One region of the Pseudovibrio sp. Ad46 genome, then DNA from elsewhere that is predicted to be linked to it. Evidence: predicted binding sites of a transcription regulator. Region 1 holds the regulator's gene; each other region holds the start of a gene.
What was found. The regulator PhoB, encoded in region 1, activates phosphate uptake and scavenging genes when phosphate is short. The targets are predictions, from matches to a motif close to TGTCATNNANCTGTCAT.

Region 1 (6,423 bases):
GTCATGGGATTGCTGATCCTGTGCTCCGCTGTCGCGATCTTCACCACCATCGGCATCATTCTCTCGCTTATCTTCGAAAGCTTGATGTTCTTCCGCCAGATCCCAATTCTGGATTTCGTCTTCGGCACTCACTGGAGCCCGCAAAGCGCCTTTGAAGGGGCAGGGGCCGAGCACGGCGAAGCCAATACTGAAATCTTCGGTGCAATCCCGCTTCTGGTTGGCACCATGCTGATCACAGCAATTGCTATTTTCGTAGCCGCGCCCGTTGGTCTGCTCTCAGCAATTTACCTCTCCGATTATGCAAGCACGCCAGTGCGTGCCATTGCAAAGCCGGTTCTTGAAATTCTGGCTGGCATTCCAACCGTGGTCTACGGCTTCTTCGCGGCGCTGACTGTGGCACCCTTTATCCGTGGCTGGGGCGAAAGCATCGGCCTGTCAGTCAGTTCAGAATCTGCGCTGGCAGCTGGCCTTGTCATGGGCATTATGATCATTCCGTTCGTCTCCTCCCTTTCTGACGATGTGATCAACGCGGTGCCGCAGTCACTGCGCGATGGCTCTGCCGGTCTTGGTGCCACCAAGTCGGAAACAATCCGCCGGGTTGTTCTGCCAGCCGCTCTTCCGGGCATCGTGTCCGCTCTGATCCTCGCCATCTCCCGCGCCATTGGTGAAACCATGATCGTGGTGATGGCTGCAGGGCTTGCCGCAAACATAACGGCAAACCCGCTGGAGGCTGTAACAACCGTGACCGTGCAAATCGTCACCTTGCTGGTCGGTGACCAGGAATTCGACAGCGCGAAAACACTCGCTGCATTTGCACTTGGTCTTCTCCTCTTCTGCATCACACTTGCTCTGAACATCTTCGCTCTGCGCGTCGTGAAGAAATATAGGGAACAGTATGATTGATATCGCTCAGGACATTGCCGGTTCTGCCATTGGCGGGCGTGTCAAAGGCATTCCTTCCGGCGTCCATACGACAGACGAAGCTCGCAAGCGCCTGAAAAAGCGCTACAGCATGGAAGCGCGCTTCAAGGCTTACGGCATGGGTGCCATCGCACTGGCCGCAACATTTCTGGTTCTGTTGCTCTTCACAATTGTCGGCTCAGGCTTGCCTGCCTTCACTTACAACTACGTAAGTGTACCGCTCAATCTGAGCGCAGAAAAGGTCGATCCTGCCAATCCGGCGGGCGCAAGCTACAACAAGATCATTCGCGACGGACTGAAGGCTGAATTGCCATTCGCTTCTGACCGGAAAAACCGCCGTGTGCTCTATTCTCTGGTGTCCTCCGGTGCCAATGTCACGCTGCAAAAGCAAGCAATAGCCGATCCATCCATGCTGGGTGAGACTGGCCCGGTTGCGATCCCGCTCTCTGATTTTGCCGATCTTTATGTCAAGGGCCTGATCACAAAGAAAACCGAGATCGCCACCTCAAGCGCAGCAACAGTTTCCGGCACGGACGGTCAGGTGACCATCAGTGCGCAGAAGCCTGAGTTTGAGCAGATCCTTGCGGCGTTGAAGACCTATTATGATCGTGAAATCGAACTGCTGACAGGCAAGATCGAAGCGCGTGGCCGATCAGAAATCAGCGTGAAAACCAAGATCGCAGGCTTGGAGACCCGCTTGGCCAATGAGAAAGATCCTCTTGTTGCACAGCGCCTGACCTCTGAGGTCGAAGGTAACAAAGCTGCTCTGGTCAAGATCATGAGCGCTCTGGAGAAACAAAAAGCTGAGCTGGTTACTCTGCATGGCCATCTTGCCAACATTGGCACGGGCGGCACACTCAACGCCAACATGCCAAGCTTCTTCGTAGAGGTGAACGGCGGAACCATTAAAGCAGAAAAGGTAACACCGACCAGCGTCACCGGAACAGCCTTTATTCCGCTGTCTACGGATGCTGCCGTGCCTGCTGGCCAGTGGGGCATTGAAGAGCTGGAAACGCCAGAATCTTTCCGCAAATTCTCAGATAAAGAGATCGCCTACACCGACTATCTGGTCTCCAAAGGCACAGTTGCAAACGAGTGGAACTCTATCTTCTTCAAGTCCGGCGCAAGCCGTGAACCGGAGATGGCAGGCATTTGGGGCGCAGCCGTTGGTTCCTTCTGGACCATGCTCGTCACACTGTCCCTCTCGTTCCCAATTGGTGTGTCCGCTGCAATCTATCTGGAAGAGTTCGCACCAAAGAACCGCTGGACACATCTGATTGAGGTGAACATCAACAACTTGGCTGCCGTGCCGTCCATTGTGTTTGGTTTGCTTGGTCTGGCGGTGTTCCTCAACGTCTTCGGTCTGCCGAGATCGGCGCCGGTCGTCGGCGGTATGGTGCTGGCGCTCATGACCCTGCCAACCATCATCATCGCCTCCCGTGCAGCGCTTCAGGCCGTGCCACCAAGCATCCGCGAAGCCGCACTCGGCGTCGGGGCGTCCCGCTTGCAGGCTGTGTTCCATCATGTGCTGCCACTGGCAATGCCGGGCATCCTGACCGGAACCATCATCGGCATGGCGCAGGCCCTGGGTGAGACCGCACCACTTCTCATGATCGGTATGGTGGCCTTCATTGTAGACATCCCGGCAAGTCCGGTTGATCCCTCTACTGTGCTGCCCGTGCAGATCTTCATGTGGGCAGACTTCCCGGAGCCTGCCTTCCAGCAGAAAACCTCTGCCGCGATCATGGTGCTGCTCGGCTTCCTGATCTCGATGAATGCAATCGCAATCGTCCTTCGTAAACGTTTTGAGCGCCGCTGGTGATTTGAAAGGCAAGATCATGGCATTGGAAATGACCACAGACACCGAGAGTGCAATGGATACAACAATGAGCGCCCCTCCAGCCGTTTCAGCTGAAGGCGAAACACTCAAGATGCGTGGCCGCGATGTAAAAGTGTTTTACGGCGACAAGCAGGCCCTTCATGGTGTTGATCTGGATGTCCGCAAAAATCAGGTGACCGCGCTGATCGGCCCGTCCGGTTGCGGCAAGTCCACCTTCCTGCGCTGCCTGAACCGCATGAACGACACCATCGATATCTGTCGCGTGCAAGGAGACATTCTCCTGGACAATGACGATGTCTACGACCCGCGCATTGATGTGGTGGAACTGCGGGCCCGTGTTGGCATGGTGTTCCAGAAGCCCAACCCGTTCCCGAAATCAATCTTCGAGAACGTGGCCTACGGCCCACGCATCCACGGTCTGGCACAAGGCAAGTCAGATCTGGAAGATATCGTCGCAAGTTCCCTGCAGCGTGCAGGTTTGTTTGAAGAAGTGAAAGACCGTCTGGACGAGCCAGGCACAGGCCTTTCCGGTGGTCAGCAGCAGCGCTTGTGCATCGCGCGCGCAATCGCTGTGTCTCCGGAAGTGATCCTGATGGATGAGCCATGTTCTGCGCTCGACCCGATTGCCACCGCGAAAGTGGAAGAGCTGATGGACGAACTGCGCCAGAACTACACCATCGTCATCGTAACCCATTCCATGCAGCAGGCCGCACGTGTATCCCAGCGCACCGCGTTCTTCCATCTGGGTAATCTGGTGGAAGAGGGGCTGACCAACGACATCTTCACCAACCCAAAAGACCAGCGCACGCAGGATTACATCACAGGCCGTTTTGGTTAAAAATAAAAGAGCGATACTCTAAGGAGATATCCGATGAAAGATCATATTGTCTCTTCCTTCAATGAAGAGCTGAAAGAACTGGCTGGACGTGTCGTTGAAATGGGCGGACTGGCAGAAACCCTTGTTCACGACGCTGTCACCGCACTGCTGAGACAGGACCGCGAACTGGCAACCCGCACCATCGCCGCCGATCAGCGACTGGACAACATGCAGGCCGAGCTGGAAGAGCTGTGCATCTCCGTGATCGCACGCCGCCAGCCAATGGCAAGCGATTTGCGCGACATCATCGCCGCCATGCGCATCTCCAACGACCTGGAGCGCGTTGGCGACATGGCCAAGAACATCGGCAAGCGAACACTGGCGATTGAATCTGAGTTCAACAACAAGCAGCTCGCTGTGGGTGTTGAGCACATGTCTGATCTGGCACTTGAACAGCTCAAAGCCGTTCTGGACGCCTACACCTCTGGTGACCTTGAAGTTGTCCAGCGCGTACATGTTCGCGATGACGAAGTGGATGCGCTTTACACCAGCCTGTTCCGTCAGCTGCTCACCTACATGATGGAAGACCCGCGCTCCATCACCATGTGCGCACACCTGTTGTTCTGCGCAAAGAATATTGAGCGCATCGGTGATCATGCAACCAATATCGCAGAAAACATCTACTACATGATCTCCGGAAGCCACCTTCCAACAGATCGTCCAAAGACGGACGAACTGGCGCAGAGTACAACCGTGTAGACCGAATTCACTTATAACGAGCAGAACACACGCAATTGCTTTATAAGAGAAGGTGCAAAGAGAGCACTTTAATATGCCTAAGATACTGATTGTAGAAGACGAAGAACCGTTAAGCCTGCTGCTGCGCTATAACCTTGAAGCAGAGGGCTACACTGTTGACGTGTGCGCAAGAGGAGATGAGGCGGAAGTCCTGCTGCAGGAAAGCCAGCCGGACCTCCTGCTGCTGGACTGGATGCTTCCGGGCCTCTCTGGCATCGAGCTCTGCCGTCGTTTGCGGGCACGCTCAGAAACCGAGCGCATGCCGATTATCATGCTCACAGCGCGCGGCGAAGAATCCGAGCGCATCCGCGGTCTGGCAACCGGGGCCGACGATTACGTCGTCAAACCGTTCTCCGTTCCGGAACTTATGGCCCGTGTTCGTGCGATCTTCCGCCGTGCATTGCCAGAAGTTGTTTCCACAATGCTTAAGTCTGGCGACATCGAGCTCGACCGCGAAACCCACCGCGTGCGCAGAACAGGCCGCGAAATACACCTCGGCCCCACAGAATACCGCCTGCTGGAGTTCCTCATGAGCGCACCGGGCCGCGTTTACTCCCGTGAACAGCTGTTGGACGGTGTCTGGGGCCATGATGTTTACGTAGATGAGCGCACCGTGGACGTCCACGTAGGCCGCCTGCGCAAAGCCATCAACAAAGGACGCATGAAAGACCCGATCCGCACCGTTCGCGGTGCCGGATACGCTTTCAACGACCAGTTCGCTGTTGGGTAATTGATCTCTGCTATATGCGCATTGTGAAACTGCATCTCCCTTCCAGAGGTGCAGACCAAAAACAATGCGGATAACAAATGATAATCAAGACGGTTGATCGAGCGACCGCTCATATCTACGACAATCTCTGTCAGGCCTATGAGGCAGAGTTCTCACCTCTCACACACAAACATCCAAATGCGGATGGAGTGTTTGCCAAAGACACGCTCCTTGAAGGCAACATCACCGGCTATCTGGCTTTAAATGATGATATCCCCGCCGGGTTAGCTGCAATCAAGCGGCAAGATCATCACGACTTTGAAGTCTGCGAGTTTTACGTGGTGCCAGTGTTCCGCAGACATAAACTGGGACAGCGTTTTGCCGCTGCGTTGTTTGATCAAATGCCCGGTCACTGGCAGATCAAGCAGATTGAAGGCGCTGATCAGGCCATTGCCTTTTGGCGTTCCGTTATCAACACCTACACCTCAGGTCAGTTTTTGGAAGAAAACTATACGGACCCATATTGGGGTGCCGTCACCCGCCAAACCTTTAAAACACACTAGTTCTCAGGCCAGAGCGACAAGCGCCAGATCAGAACGGCAGCCAAACAGCAAAAAGCCGGGCTTTAGACCCGGCTCAATACGTTGCTTTTTCAGCTCAGATTAGCTTGCGCGGCGGTTGCGGCGGTCGCTGACGGGCTGATAGGCAATGCTGCGGTGATGCGCACAATAAGGTGTGCCTGCATCTGACTGGCGCCCACAGAAATAGAAGTCGTCAGAACTCGGATCACCAATCGGCCACTTACAGGTGCGCTCATTCAAAGTCAGGATGGAGGCGCGCTCTGAAACCGGAATAAAGAGATCGGAGGTTGGGACTGGAGAAATTTCTGGTTGTATAGCTTCAATCGGTTCAACTTTAAGGGCGTTGGCACCGGCTATCGTTGGTTGAATTTGTCGAGGACTTGGAGAAGGCGCAACAGCTGCAATCGCTTCAGCCACTGTTGGTTTGGTTGAGGTGACGACCCTTGCCGCTGGGGCAGGTGCCTTTCTCGTTTTGGTTGCACCACCTCCCGATTTGGCGCGACCTGAAAGACCAAGGCGATGAACCTTACCAATCACCGCATTACGGGTCACATTGCCAAGTTCCCCCGCGATTTGACTGGCGCTTAACCCGTCTGCCCAAAGTTTGGTTAGTAACTCTACACGTTCTGCTGTCCAGCTCATTAAAGGGCCCCGTCTTCCTTCAGTGGCGCGCAAAACAGCATTCGCTCAGTTCGGACGCATCCGAAAGTGCCGCTTACCTGAGCGTGTGTGCTTGCAGCGTTCAGTAACTACGAGA
Region 2 (6,423 bases), on a different contig from region 1:
TCAATAAGTAACTCGTAGGTTGATCATGGCACTGCTTGAATGTTTTCTTGAGAACAGAAAGTACCGTGCATGTCCAGATATTTACCCATTACGATCGCTAGCCTTTCTTCCTTGCTGATTGCGTCTGATGCATTTGCCGGTGCTTTTGCTGTTCGTGAGCAATCTGCGTGGTATCAGGGGCTCTCCTTTGCGGGAAATGCAACTGTCTCTAAAAGCCTCTCCAGCATGTACTGGAACCCGGCGACCATGACTGGTCATGATGGGGTGCAGGTGGAAACTTCGCAGACATTTGTGTTCCCACGTGCAACGATTGATCTGGATACGGCGACGATTGATGCGCTGAGCATTCCTGTAACCGGCGTGCCATATTCCTCAGGTGACATTGGCGTGGATGCCTGGGTGCCAGCAGGATATGGCACTTGGAAGATTAATGACCGCCTTACTCTTGGCGTCAGTTCCAATGCACCTTATGGCTTTGAAACCAAACCTCAAATTGAATGGGCGGGGCAGGTCTATGCGCGGTCTTCCCGTGTGCTTTCTGTCAATGTTACGCCGATGGCGGCTTATGAAGTCACCGAAAAATTCTCTGTTGGGGTTGGGTGGCAGCTTCAATATTTGCAAGTGAGGCTGAAGTCTGCGACGGGTGTTCCGCCAATTGCTGCGAATTCACCAACTGCGGAACTGCGCGGCGAAGACTACAATCTCGGATTTGGGGCAACCCTTGGAGCTCTTTTTAAGCCGTGGGAAGGCACTCAGCTTGGTATTGGGTATCGCTCGCCCATTGAGCACAACCTTAAGGGGCGGCTTGTGGTCGGTGGTGGCACGCCAACTCCAATTCGTTCCAACATCATTATGCCAGAGACTGTGACAGTTTCCTTCCAGCAGGTATTGAATGAGCGCTGGCGCGGGATGGGCACGTTTGAATGGACGCATTGGTCACGGTTTAGCACTTTCCCGGTGTTCAATCTGCAGGATCAGGTGGTTTCCGAGTTACCGTTCCAATACAACGACGGCTACTTCATCTCGCTTGGTACGGAGTATGATTTCACTCAGAACATCACTGGTCGGTTTGGGCTGGCTTATGAGTGGTCTCCAATCGACGAAGCGAACCGGACACCACGACTGCCTGATTCAAACCGGTTCTGGCTGAGTGCCGGGGTGAGTTACTTCTACGAGGACTGGCTGGAAGTTGATTTTGGCTACTCGCATATCTTTCCAGAAAGCTCAAACATCAACATCAACCCGGACCACCCGTTCTATGAGGGCATTACCATTCAAGGGCCGGTCAATGACACCAATGTTGACATCATCAGCTTTGGTGCACGTTTGAAGTTCTAAGACGCCGCAAAAGCTAAATTGGTTTGCCTCCCTGCAGGGTGACTGCGGGGAGGCTTTTCGTTTTTAGAAAGCGCTTGGGTAGAGGCCGCCGTCGAGCAGGAGATTCTGGCCTGTGATGTATCCAGCATGGGCTGAGCACATGAAGGCGCAGGCTTTGCCGAACTCTTCCGGATTGCCGAGACGCCTTGCAGGGATCTCTTCTGAAGACAGGCGTTTGGCTTCTTCGATGGAGATGCCGGTCTGCTCTGCCTGACGCTCGAAACCACCTTTCAGGCGGTCGGTGTCGAACTTGCCGGGCAGCACATTGTTGATGGTGACATTGTGCTGGGCGTATTGGCGGCAGACGCCTGCCAGGAATGCGGTAAGACCTGCACGGGCACCACTGGACAGGTCCAGCCCCTCGATTGGCATCTTCACAGACATGGAGGTTATGTTGACGATGCGGCCAAAACGGCGCTCTGCCATGCCATCAATGACTGCTTTGATCAGTTCGATCGGGGTGATCATGTTCTGGATGACACCGTCCTGAATTGCCTGACGATCCAGCTCTTTGAAGTCTTTGCGTGGCGGGCCGCCGTTGTTGTTGACGAGGATGTCCGGGTTTGGGCACGCTTTGAGAACGGCTTGCTGGCCTTCTGGTGAGGAGATATCTGCTGCCACGGGAATGACTGAGATATTGTGTTGTGCTGCCAGTTCGCTCGCGATTTGGTCTAGTCGTTGCTCGTTGCGTCCGTTGATTACGAGATCACACCCAGCCTCTGCCAGTGCTTTTGCTGTTCCCAAACCCAGCCCGCGGCTGGATGCGCAGACAATGGCTTTGCGCCCCTCAATACCCAAGTGCATTTCAACATCCTAATGAATCGGTGAATTGTGAAGGGCAGCCTACATTCTCAGAAAGGTTTGAGCCAGTCAGGATCAAGCTTAGCAAGCAAATAGAATATTCACTTGAATTGCAGGCACTTGATTTTCTCTCCCCTAATAAACGGGGAGTAATGTTACTTGAGGTTCAAGCAAGAAGCTGACAGGTTTGAGTATATACATCCTGTCATATTTGTTTCTTGTGAATCAATTTAAAGGAAAGAAGGTTTTCTTATTCCGGAGGCTTTGTGGTGACCGGGGATTCTACTAGTAAAAAATACAGAAGCTTGTTTTTGTCTGATGTGCATCTGGGCACACGCGGATGTCAGGCTGATCTCTTACTGGACTTTTTGAAGCAAAACGACGCTGACACGGTTTATCTTGTCGGCGACATTATTGATGGCTGGCGGCTGAAACGGTCCTGGTATTGGCCTCAGCTGCATAATGATGTGGTGCAGAAGCTCTTGCGCAAAGGTCGCAAAGGGGCACGGATCGTTTACATCCCCGGCAATCATGATGAGTTCCTGCGGGACTTCTTCGGCATTCACTTTGGGGGGGTCGAGGTTGTTGATCAGGTCATTCATGAAGGGGCCAATGGCAAGAGGTATCTTGTCATTCACGGTGACCAGTTTGATGTGGTGGTGCGCCATGCAAAGTGGCTGGCCTTCTTTGGTGACTGGGCTTATGTGAGTGCGCTCAATCTCAATACAGTGTTGAATTATTGCCGTCGTAAGCTTGGGCTGACCTACTGGAGCCTTTCTGCGTGGGCGAAGCTGAAGGTAAAGAACGCCGTCAACTTCATTGGCAAGTTTGAGGAAACGCTGGTTTCGGAGGCACAGCGTCAGAAGGTGGATGGGGTGATCTGCGGTCATATCCATCATGCGGCTGATCATGAGACCAACGGTATCCATTACATCAACACTGGTGATTGGGTGGAGAGCTGCACTGCCGTTGCTGAGAACTTTGATGGAACGTTTGAGGTTATTCATTGGGGCGATGGCAAACGGGGCGAGAGTGAGACTACCAGCGAGAGTTCTGACGGACGGGTGGCGGCATGAGCTCGATCCTGATTGTCACCGATGCGTGGAAGCCTCAGATCAACGGCGTTGTGCGGACGCTGGAGCGACTTTCAGTCGAGCTGCGCTCTATGGGTATTCGGGTTGAGTTCCTGACGCCGCAATCGTTCCATAGCATTCCTATGCCGTCTTATGGTGAGATCCGGCTGAGCCTGACGCTGCCGCATATCGTGCGTGGGTTTATTGAGAAGTATGACTGCGATCATCTGCATATCGCGACCGAAGGACCGTTGGGTCTTATGGCGCGGCAGGTGGCAAAGCGAGACGGGCGTGTCTTCACCACCAGTTATCACACGCGCTTTCCTGAGTATTTGCAGGCACGCTATCCGGTGCCGCTGTCCTTTAGCTATTCCTGGTTGCGCCGTTTTCATAACAGCGGTCAGGGGTGCATGGTTGCGACGAGTACTCTGGAAGCTGACCTGCGTATGCGTGGGTTTGACAATCTGCTGCGCTGGTCGCGCGGGGTGGATCATCAGCGGTTCCGACCAATGCGGACCAGCCTGCTGGATCACTTGCCAGGGCCGCGATTTTTATATGTGGGACGTGTGGCTGTTGAGAAGAATATCGAGGCGTTTTTGCAGCTTTCTTTGCCGGGAACCAAAGTGGTTGTTGGCGGAGGCCCGCAGCTGGAGGAGCTCAAGGTTGCTTATCCGGAGGTGTTGTTTACCGGGCCTGTCGTTGGTGATGAGCTGATTGAGTATTATGCAAACTCGGATGTGTTTGTGTTTCCGAGCCAGACCGACACGTTTGGCAATGTGCTGCTGGAAGCGCTTGCTTGCGGGACACCGGTGGCGGCCTTTCCTGTGATGGGGCCGATTGATGTGATTGGCAACAGTGGGGCAGGTGTGCTGAAGAATGATCTTCAGGCGGCGGCACTGGAAGCGCTGGAGGTCTCGCGGGATCATTGCCGGGATGTTGCCCTGCGATTTACGTGGCGGGCAAGTGCCGAGCAGTTTCTGGCCAATGCTGAACATGCCTATGACCCTGCATTTACTGCAGGATTCCGGCAGGACCTGTATGCGGGCGAAGGCTCTGTTGGAAATCACCTGAATGGTTGAGTGGATCTCCTTGAGCTGTGATCAGAATATCTGAAACCCTCGTAGATTTGCGTGCTATACAGGGCGGCATATTGCTGTTGCCGAGGTTCTTATGGTTTTAGATGTTTCCAGTCCAGTCGAACTCACTTTTTCCGAAATTGAAAAAGCAAGAACAAGGCTGCAAGGCTATGCCAGCCTGACACCGCTTCTGAACTTTCCGGTGTTGGATGAACAGGTGAATGGCCGTGTCTTTATTAAAGCGGAAAACCTGCAGCGCACCGGGTCTTTCAAGTTTCGAGGTGCGTTCAATCGCCTTTCCCTGATCCCGCAGGAACAGCGGCCCGCTGGTGTGGTTGCGTGCTCTTCCGGAAACCATGCGCAGGGCGTTGCAGCTGCTGCGAAGATCCTTGGTTTTCCGGCGGTGATTGTGATGCCTGAGGATGCGCCTCAGCTGAAGATCCAGCGGACGAAAGCGCTGGGGGCGGAGGTTGTGCTTTACGATCGTGAGAGCGAGGACCGCGAGGCGATTGCCCGTGGTCTTTGTGAGGAGCGCGGTGCGACGTTCATCCACCCTTACAATGACAGCGGTGTGATTGTGGGACAGGGTACGACCGGGCTTGAAATTGCGGAACAGTGTGAGGTTCTGGGTGTCACGCCTGATGTGTTGATCAGCTGTACTGGTGGCGGTGGTCTGACCAGCGGTATTGCACTGGCGCTGGAAACGAGCCTGCCTGAGTGTCAGATTTACACGGCAGAGCCTGCTGGTTTTGATGATTATGCGCGCTCACTTGAAGCTGGGACACGTGTTCGCAATGCTGCTCTGGGTGGTTCTGTGTGCGATGCGGTGCTGACTGAAATGCCGGGGGACAAAGGCTTTTCAGTTTTGAGCAGGCGTCGGGCAAAAGGTCTGCGTGTCACAGATGTCGAGGCGATGAAAGCGGTTGCCTTTGCATATTTTGAACTGAAACTGGTTGTTGAACCGGGCGCAGCTGTTGCTCTGGCTTCTGTGTTGTTTGGCAAGATTGACCTTGCCGGGAAGACGGCAGTGATCACGATCTCCGGCGGCAATGTGGATCCTGCTGTCTTTCAGAAGGCATTGAAGCAGTACTCTGCAGAGAAAGCGCCTGCATAAGAAAAAAGCCGTTTGCGCTGAAAAGGAGGCAAACGGCTTTCGAAATTCTGGTTTTCTGTCTCAATCACGAGAAGAGTGCAAGGCGCTCTCCTGTTGAGAGGTGATGGAGCGGGTCGGAATTGCTGCCTCTTGGGGAGGTGAGCGGAGGAGACTGCCCCTCGATCTCGATTGGTGCATCGTCCTGCTCTGTCGCGGTGTCCGTTTCGACTGGCGTGTCGTCGTTGGTGACGATGAGGTCGTCGTCCTCGATCAACGCGACCTGAGGCGTTTCAACAGCGTTCAGCTCGTCTTCCACATCATCAAGCTCAAAGACTTCAGCAGGTTCCTCGGCCGGCTCTTCTGCTTTGTCCTCTTCCTGATGGGCTGCTTCTGCTCGTGTTTCAGCAGCAAACTGAACGACATTTTCGTTCAGTGCTTCTTCGGTTGAGGCAGGTGTTGTGTCAAACATTGCATCGATGTCTGCCTGATCAACGCCTGCACCATCCATTTGCGGGCCGTTGAGCAAGTGGGCGTCCGGGCGCTTGTCGATGTGACGATCATCTTCATCACGCGGCTCATCCAAATTGATTTCCGGGCGATCTTCATCAGCCAGGTTTACACCCCAGATGCGGATCATCTTGGAGATGCGGCCTTCAAGGTAATGAAGGGCCTTCACCACTTTGTTGATGCGCTGCCCTGTCAGATCCTGGAAGGAACACGCCATCAGAATTTCCATGGCCATTTCTTCAATGGCATCGCATGGGGCATCTTCTGCGCCGGACGCACGGAGCTTGTCCACCAAATCCTGAATAGCTTCGGAGGACTCCAGAATGACCTGTGTTGCACTTTCTGTGGATGTGACGATTGCATCTAGCTCGTCAGAAGCGGCTGAAAAGCGATTATTGTCGGCATTTTCCAGCTTGATCTTTGAGATTTCGTCCTTCGTTCGCTCAATTGCCTCATACATTTCATAGGTGTGCAGGCGATATGTTTCCATCTCAGA
Region 3 (6,423 bases), on a different contig from region 1:
AATGTATGTCTTGCCGCTCAGACTGGCACCACCAGTCATGGCAGGTACCGCAGTCATCTTCTTTTCGGTCGTAAATTTCTCAAAAGTGCTGCCTTACTTCGCCCTTGGACAGTTTGACGCCAAAAACATCGCGACATCTCTTGTATTGCTACCGCTCGCCCCTCTGGCGACACTGGCAGGAATCAAGATCGTAAAACACATCAACAAAGAGCTGTTCTACAAGATCACGTATGCAGCCCTGTTTGTTATCGCACTCAAACTGATTTGGGATGGCGCATCAGGCTTTTAAGGCGTGTTATACGGTGGAGAGAAAGGATGTAGCATAAGCCATCAACTACGTGAGTATCAGTCGCGCTCACCCAAGCCGTGGTAAAGCACACTCTTGATCATGTCGATTGGCCCGTCGACCTCAAAAGCAGCATCCGGCATTGTCTTCCAGGTCACTCGGTTATGAAAGAAACCAGAGGGATCAGTCAGATCCAGATCTCCACGCGCGGGCGAAACAATCCGATACCGAACTTGCTTTGCATTATAGGCATCTGATGGATTGCCTGCATATTCTGAGCTTGGCGGCTGCCCTTCGACCCACGAGAAGAAATAAGTCCGCAGCTGATCTGCCATACTGCCTGTCGAATTGAGCTGACCGAAGTTGAGTTGGAGCCCGACAACCAGACAAACAGCTGTCGATATGGCCCAAAGATACCAATGATCCCGGAAGTGATTCAAAATGACTGCACGATTGAGATACAGCTGGATCAGAACAGGGAACGCCACCAACAAAACAAACCACTGCGCATCCTGTGATCGTTGTGGTCCGAGGGTGAAAATATAACCCGTCAGAGCCACGGTAATCGCGCAGAAAACCACGCCAAAGAATAAGGCGATCTTCCCCTGTCGATTTGGTGTCACTACGGTCATGCGAGCCCTGCTTGTTCATCACTCGCCGTATCAAACGGGTCGCGATTTATTCTTTTATCAGACAGGTCTACATTACAAATCGAAAGGCAAACGGGGAAGACTTCTGAGGTGTTGCAAATTGTCGCGAGCGTTTGTCTTGCCCAAAAACGCAACAAGATTTCACCTTTGCCGTTAAGTTAAGGCACCAGTTGCAACCACCGCATTTAAATTCGCCGAATATATCGACACCAATCCACAAAACATCTCAAAAATACTTATAGATGAAAGTCTAATAACAAGAAGACCCTCAGACTAACATCTAAGTCACCTGAACTACCCCCTGCGTCTATACTCAGATATATCAAAATATGCGACACTCTTAATTCCAAGCTCTTCATCGGAGCCAATAACTATCTTGGGAAAGCTGATAGCCAGCTCAACGGATCTTCGCAGTTCTCTTGAGCGGAAGTTGAATGCCTGGGGAATTTCATGAAAAACAATAGTCCAAACACATCATATTTCGACAAAGACCTCCCAAAAACTGAAGCAAATTACACGCCATTAAGCCCACTCAGTTTTTTGGAGAGAGCTGCAAAAGTTTTTCCAAGCCACACAGCCATCATTCACGGCAAGATTCGCAGGTCCTATAAGGAGTTCTATGAGCGCTCTATTAAACTCGCGAGCGCCCTGGAAAAGCGTGGTATCGACAAGAATGACTGCGTGTCTGTCATGCTGCCCAACACACCACCCATGCTTGAAGTTCATTACGGCGTACCAATGGCTGGAGCCGTTCTCCACGCACTCAACACCCGCCTCGATGCCGCTATCATCGCATTCCAGCTAGACCATGCAGAGAGCAAGCTCGTAATCGTTGATCGTGAGTTCTCGAAAGTCATGGCCGAAGCATTGGAACTGGCAGCGGTGAAGCCGGAAGTGGTGCTTTACGACGACAAAGAATTCCCTCAATCAGCGCCTGCAATTGGAGAGTTGGAGTACGAGGAGCTGATTGCCAGCGGTTCCGCTGATTTTGACTGGCAACTTCCCGCGGATGAATGGGATGCAATCACGCTCAACTACACGTCGGGTACAACAGGAAACCCGAAAGGCGTCGTTTATCATCATCGTGGTGCCTACCTGCTCGCACAGGCAAACATCATCACCGCAGCCATGGGCAAAAAGCCGGTCTACCTCTGGACACTGCCAATGTTCCACTGCAATGGCTGGTGTTTTCCATGGGCTTTGTCCCTCGTTGCCGGAACGCATGTCTGTCTCCGTCAAGTACGACAAGCCCCTATCTGGAATGCCTTGGCAGATGAGAAAGTCACGCACCTCTGCGGTGCTCCAATCGTGATGTCCACGCTGCTCAACACCCCCGAGGACCAAAAGCGCAAACTCACCCATGATGTCGAGTTTTTCACCGCCGCAGCACCACCGCCTGAAGCTGTTCTTGCAGCTATGGCAGAGGAAGGCTTCAATGTTACCCATCTCTATGGGCTGACAGAAGTCTATGGCCCAGCCGTCGTCAACGAATGGCACGACCATTGGAATGAACTTCCAACATCAGAACAAGCTGCATTGAAAGCCAGACAAGGCGTCAATTACGTCGCTTTGCAGGATCTCGCTGTTCTCGACCCCGAAACCATGAAGCCAGTCCCTGCTGATGGAGAAACCATTGGCGAGGTCATGTTCAAAGGCAATGTCGTAATGAAAGGGTACCTGAAGAACCCCTCAGCAACACAGGAAGCCTTCAACGGCGGTTGGTTTCACTCAGGTGACTTGGGCGTTCAGCATGAAGATGGATACGTCCAGCTCAAAGACCGCTCCAAAGACATCATCATCTCAGGAGGTGAAAACATCTCATCCATTGAGATCGAGGAGGTCCTCTACAAACACCCGGAAATCTCCGCAGCAGCAGTGGTTGCCCGTCCCGATGACAAATGGGGGGAAACTCCCTGTGCGTTTGTGGAGCTGAAAGAGAACAGCAGTGTGACGGAAGACGATATCGTAACCTACTGCAAACAGCATCTGGCCAGCTTCAAATCACCAAGAACTGTTGTCTTCACAGACCTGCCGAAAACCTCAACAGGCAAGATCCAGAAGTTCGTACTGCGCGAGGAAGCAAAAAAGATCGGCTGACCCAAAACAAAAAATGCGCCGCTAAAAGCGACGCATTCTCTATTCGGTTAAGAAAAAGGAAGCTACCCTGTCACTCGTATTCGCGAGATCTCATCCTTAAGCTTCAACTTTTGCCTTTTTAAATTGCCTAGTTCGATCTCATCCATCGATGGATGGTGCTTGGCTGTTTCCAGCTCCCTCTCAATGGTAGCATGGCGGCGTTCCAGCTCAGTCAAATGCTCACGGATGGACATAGGTTTTGATCCTCCTACATTGTCTCTGTTACAGGTGGATGATGGCACCATTTTATTGAGTTGTCGAACTATGATTAGCTGTTTTTTTGGGGCCTCTACAACGCGAGATCGCTAATTCATGAAAAACTTAGGGAACTTATAAATGACCCAGTAAATTTAATGGGTTTCATATTCCACTCAAAAGAGAACTTCACTAAGTATTCAACCCTATATATACGCTGCGTAAATCCGTCATGAGACAACACTTCCTGTAAAAATCGAGAGACTCTTGTTCATCACCGCTGCACATTCGGTATACTGTTGCCGAGCGGTGAATTGCGACAACGCGCCCCACCAGATTTGATCAATGATGGGTCTCGTTGCACACAGACCGATATGTGTCATGTGAGGACAAAACGATGACGGAAGATACTCTCGATCAGGATAGCAAGCGTTCCGAGCTCGCTGAGTTGCGACAGGAGCATCGGGATCTTGATCATTCCATCGAAGCGCTCATTGAAACGGGACGGGCAGATGTTCTCCAGCTGCAACGCTTAAAGAAGAAAAAACTGATGCTAAGAGATCAGATTCAGGTGCTGGAAACACAGCTCTTGCCTGACATTATTGCCTAAATTAGAGGCAGAGCTCTAACCTTCGTATACTATTGGCATTTCTTGTTGTAATTGGCTTGAAACACGCCGTGTTATTTCTATAATCCGCGCTTTCTTCCCAGACGCTCAGAGGGTGCCCGTTTTATGAACCGCACAGACCAGCCAGAAGTCGCTATCATCATGGGAAGCCAATCCGATTGGCCAACCATGAAAAATGCTGCAGATACGCTAGAAGCACTGGGAGTTTCCTATGATGCTCGCATCGTCTCAGCCCACCGCACCCCGGACCGTCTGGTAGAGTTTTCCAAAACAGCAAAAGAGAACGGCTTCAAGGTTGTTATCGCTGGCGCTGGCGGAGCAGCCCACCTTCCGGGTATGGCTGCATCCATGACACCGCTGCCAGTGTTTGGTGTTCCAATTGAGTCGCGCGCCCTGAAGGGACAGGACAGCCTCCTTTCCATCGTTCAAATGCCAGCAGGCATTCCAGTCGGCACTCTTGCTATTGGTCGTGCAGGTGCCGTCAACGCAGCATTAATGGCTGCCGCTGTTTTGGCACTCAACAATCCGGAGATCGCTGCCAACTTGGATGACTGGCGCGAAAAGCAAAGTCAGGCTGTGGCAGAGAAGCCAGTCAACCCGGAAGAGTAAGAGTTTCAGAGGCGCCCACTTGCAGGCGCCTCATTTGTTTCAAGCCGCCCCTAACATCTGGCCCCTAACATCTGGAAAGTTTTCGAAATGGGTTCCACACTACGTCCTGGCGACACGATTGGTATTTTGGGTGGAGGCCAGCTTGGCCGCATGATCGCGCAAGCTGCCAGCAGGATGGGCCTGAAGTGCCATATTTATTGCCCGGATGAAAACAGCCCTGCTTTTGAGGTCTCAGAAAAGAAGACCGTTGCGGCCTACGAAGACGAACAAGCACTCACCCAGTTTGCGAAAAGCGTTTCAGTCGTCACTTATGAGTTCGAAAATGTCCCCGGCGAGACAGCCCGCATTCTGGAGCAGTTTGTTCCAGTTCGCCCCGGTCCACGTGCACTGAAAGTTTCCCAAGATCGCCTGGCAGAAAAGACATTCCTTTCAGAAAAAGCGGCAACAAAGGTCGCTCCCTTCATAAAAGTCGACACGCAGGCAGAGCTGGAAGCTGCGCTCATGGAGTTGGGCGGTCAGGGTGTACTGAAAACGCGCCGTTTTGGATATGATGGCAAAGGCCAGATCATGATCCGTACACCTGAGGATATCGAAGGCGCCATGAGCAAGCTTGGCAATCAGCCATCTATCCTTGAAGGCATCGTCCCGTTTGAAAAAGAGATTTCCATCATCGTCGCTCGTGGCGTGGATGGGACGGTCAAATGCTATGATCCGGCGGACAACTACCACAAGAACCACATTCTGAAGACCTCTAGCGTACCTGCAGACATCCCGGCAGAAACCGCTCAGGAAGCCATCGATATGGCAACCCGCATCGCTGTTGCGCTCGATTATATCGGAGTGATGGGTGTAGAACTGTTTGTCGTCAGAGACGGCGAGGCTACAGAGCTGAAGGTCAATGAAATAGCGCCACGCGTTCACAATTCAGGTCACTGGACAGAAGACGCTTGTCCGGTTTCTCAATTTGAACAGCATGTTCGCGCTGTTGCAGGCTGGCCACTTGGCAGGCCAACCCGAGCACACAATGTCATCATGGAAAACCTGATTGGTGATGATGTCAACTCATGGGAATCAGCACTTCTGGAGCCAAACGCTCGTCTGACGCTCTACGGTAAAGCAGAGACACGGGAAGGCCGCAAGATGGGCCACATCAACCGCCTCTCCCCAAAATCCTGATCGCGTTATCCTACAAAGAAAAAGCCCCAAAGATCTAATCATCTTCGGGGCTTTCATTTAATTGAACCAGACTATCCTAGCCTAACCAGACCAAGTTGATCACGTTTCTGGAACCGGATCAGCAACAGGATGCCGGTGATAAAGAGACCACTGGCCAAACCAACCCAGATCCCTTCTGGGCCCCAATTAAAGGTGAACGCCATCACGTAGGAAAGCGGCACCCCAATAATCCAGTAACCAATCACCGCAATCACCATTGGTATTCGCGTATCGGAAAGACCGCGCAGAACACCGCCAGCAACCACCTGAATACCATCAACAACCATATACACCGCTGCAATAAAGACCAGCGGTACGCCAAGGCGGATTACATCGGCTGCGTCCGGATTGCTGGTGTCCAGATAGAAGGAAATCAGCGTGTCAGGGATCGCAACAAACAACACCGCACCAAGCAGGCCAATCACAATGGACCAGATCAGTGCGACCCAACCGGCTCGCGTAATAGCATCAGCATCACTACGGCCAGATGCGATACCAACACGCACCACAGCAGCGTTTGCAAAGCCAAGCGGAATCATGAACGCAATACCAGAGAGCTGAACCGCAATACCGTGAGCAGCAAGCTCAAGTGTCCCGATCCACCCCATCATCAAAGCGGCAGCTGCAAACAGCCCCACTTCAGCAACCAACATGAGGGAAATCGGCCAGCCGAGACGCAGGATTTCGAAGAACGCAGGCCAGTC

Region 2: a site for PhoB is predicted at 2,382-2,398, ahead of PsAD46_RS23235 (UDP-2,3-diacylglucosamine diphosphatase). Genes of this name have one in related genera too.
Region 3: a site for PhoB is predicted at 3,294-3,310, ahead of PsAD46_RS27805 (DUF465 domain-containing protein). Genes of this name have one in related genera too.

Annotation. Positions count from the first base shown of each region.
Region 1 covers NZ_LMCG01000040.1:361,713-368,135, forward strand. The annotation lists gene pstC (phosphate ABC transporter permease subunit PstC) at 1-903, shown strand, start outside; gene pstA (phosphate ABC transporter permease PstA) at 896-2,743, shown strand; gene pstB (phosphate ABC transporter ATP-binding protein PstB) at 2,796-3,599, shown strand; gene phoU (phosphate signaling complex protein PhoU) at 3,633-4,337, shown strand; gene phoB (phosphate regulon transcriptional regulator PhoB) at 4,411-5,106, shown strand; gene PsAD46_RS08650 (GNAT family N-acetyltransferase) at 5,184-5,648, shown strand; gene PsAD46_RS08655 (GcrA family cell cycle regulator) at 5,748-6,308, opposite strand.
Region 2 covers NZ_LMCG01000079.1:222,996-229,418, reverse strand. The annotation lists gene PsAD46_RS23245 (OmpP1/FadL family transporter) at 70-1,338, shown strand; gene PsAD46_RS23240 (SDR family oxidoreductase) at 1,402-2,181, opposite strand; gene PsAD46_RS23235 (UDP-2,3-diacylglucosamine diphosphatase) at 2,484-3,254, shown strand; gene PsAD46_RS23230 (glycosyltransferase family 1 protein) at 3,251-4,330, shown strand; gene PsAD46_RS23225 (threonine/serine dehydratase) at 4,422-5,441, shown strand; gene PsAD46_RS23220 (protein phosphatase CheZ) at 5,506-6,423, opposite strand, start outside.
Region 3 covers NZ_LMCG01000082.1:17,415-23,837, forward strand. The annotation lists gene PsAD46_RS25860 (sulfite exporter TauE/SafE family protein) at 1-289, shown strand, start outside; gene PsAD46_RS25865 (hypothetical protein) at 346-918, opposite strand; gene PsAD46_RS25870 (acyl-CoA synthetase) at 1,387-3,033, shown strand; gene PsAD46_RS27805 (DUF465 domain-containing protein) at 3,096-3,266, opposite strand; gene PsAD46_RS25875 (DUF465 domain-containing protein) at 3,665-3,877, shown strand; gene purE (5-(carboxyamino)imidazole ribonucleotide mutase) at 4,001-4,504, shown strand; gene PsAD46_RS25885 (5-(carboxyamino)imidazole ribonucleotide synthase) at 4,592-5,680, shown strand; gene PsAD46_RS25890 (MATE family efflux transporter) at 5,752-6,423, opposite strand, start outside.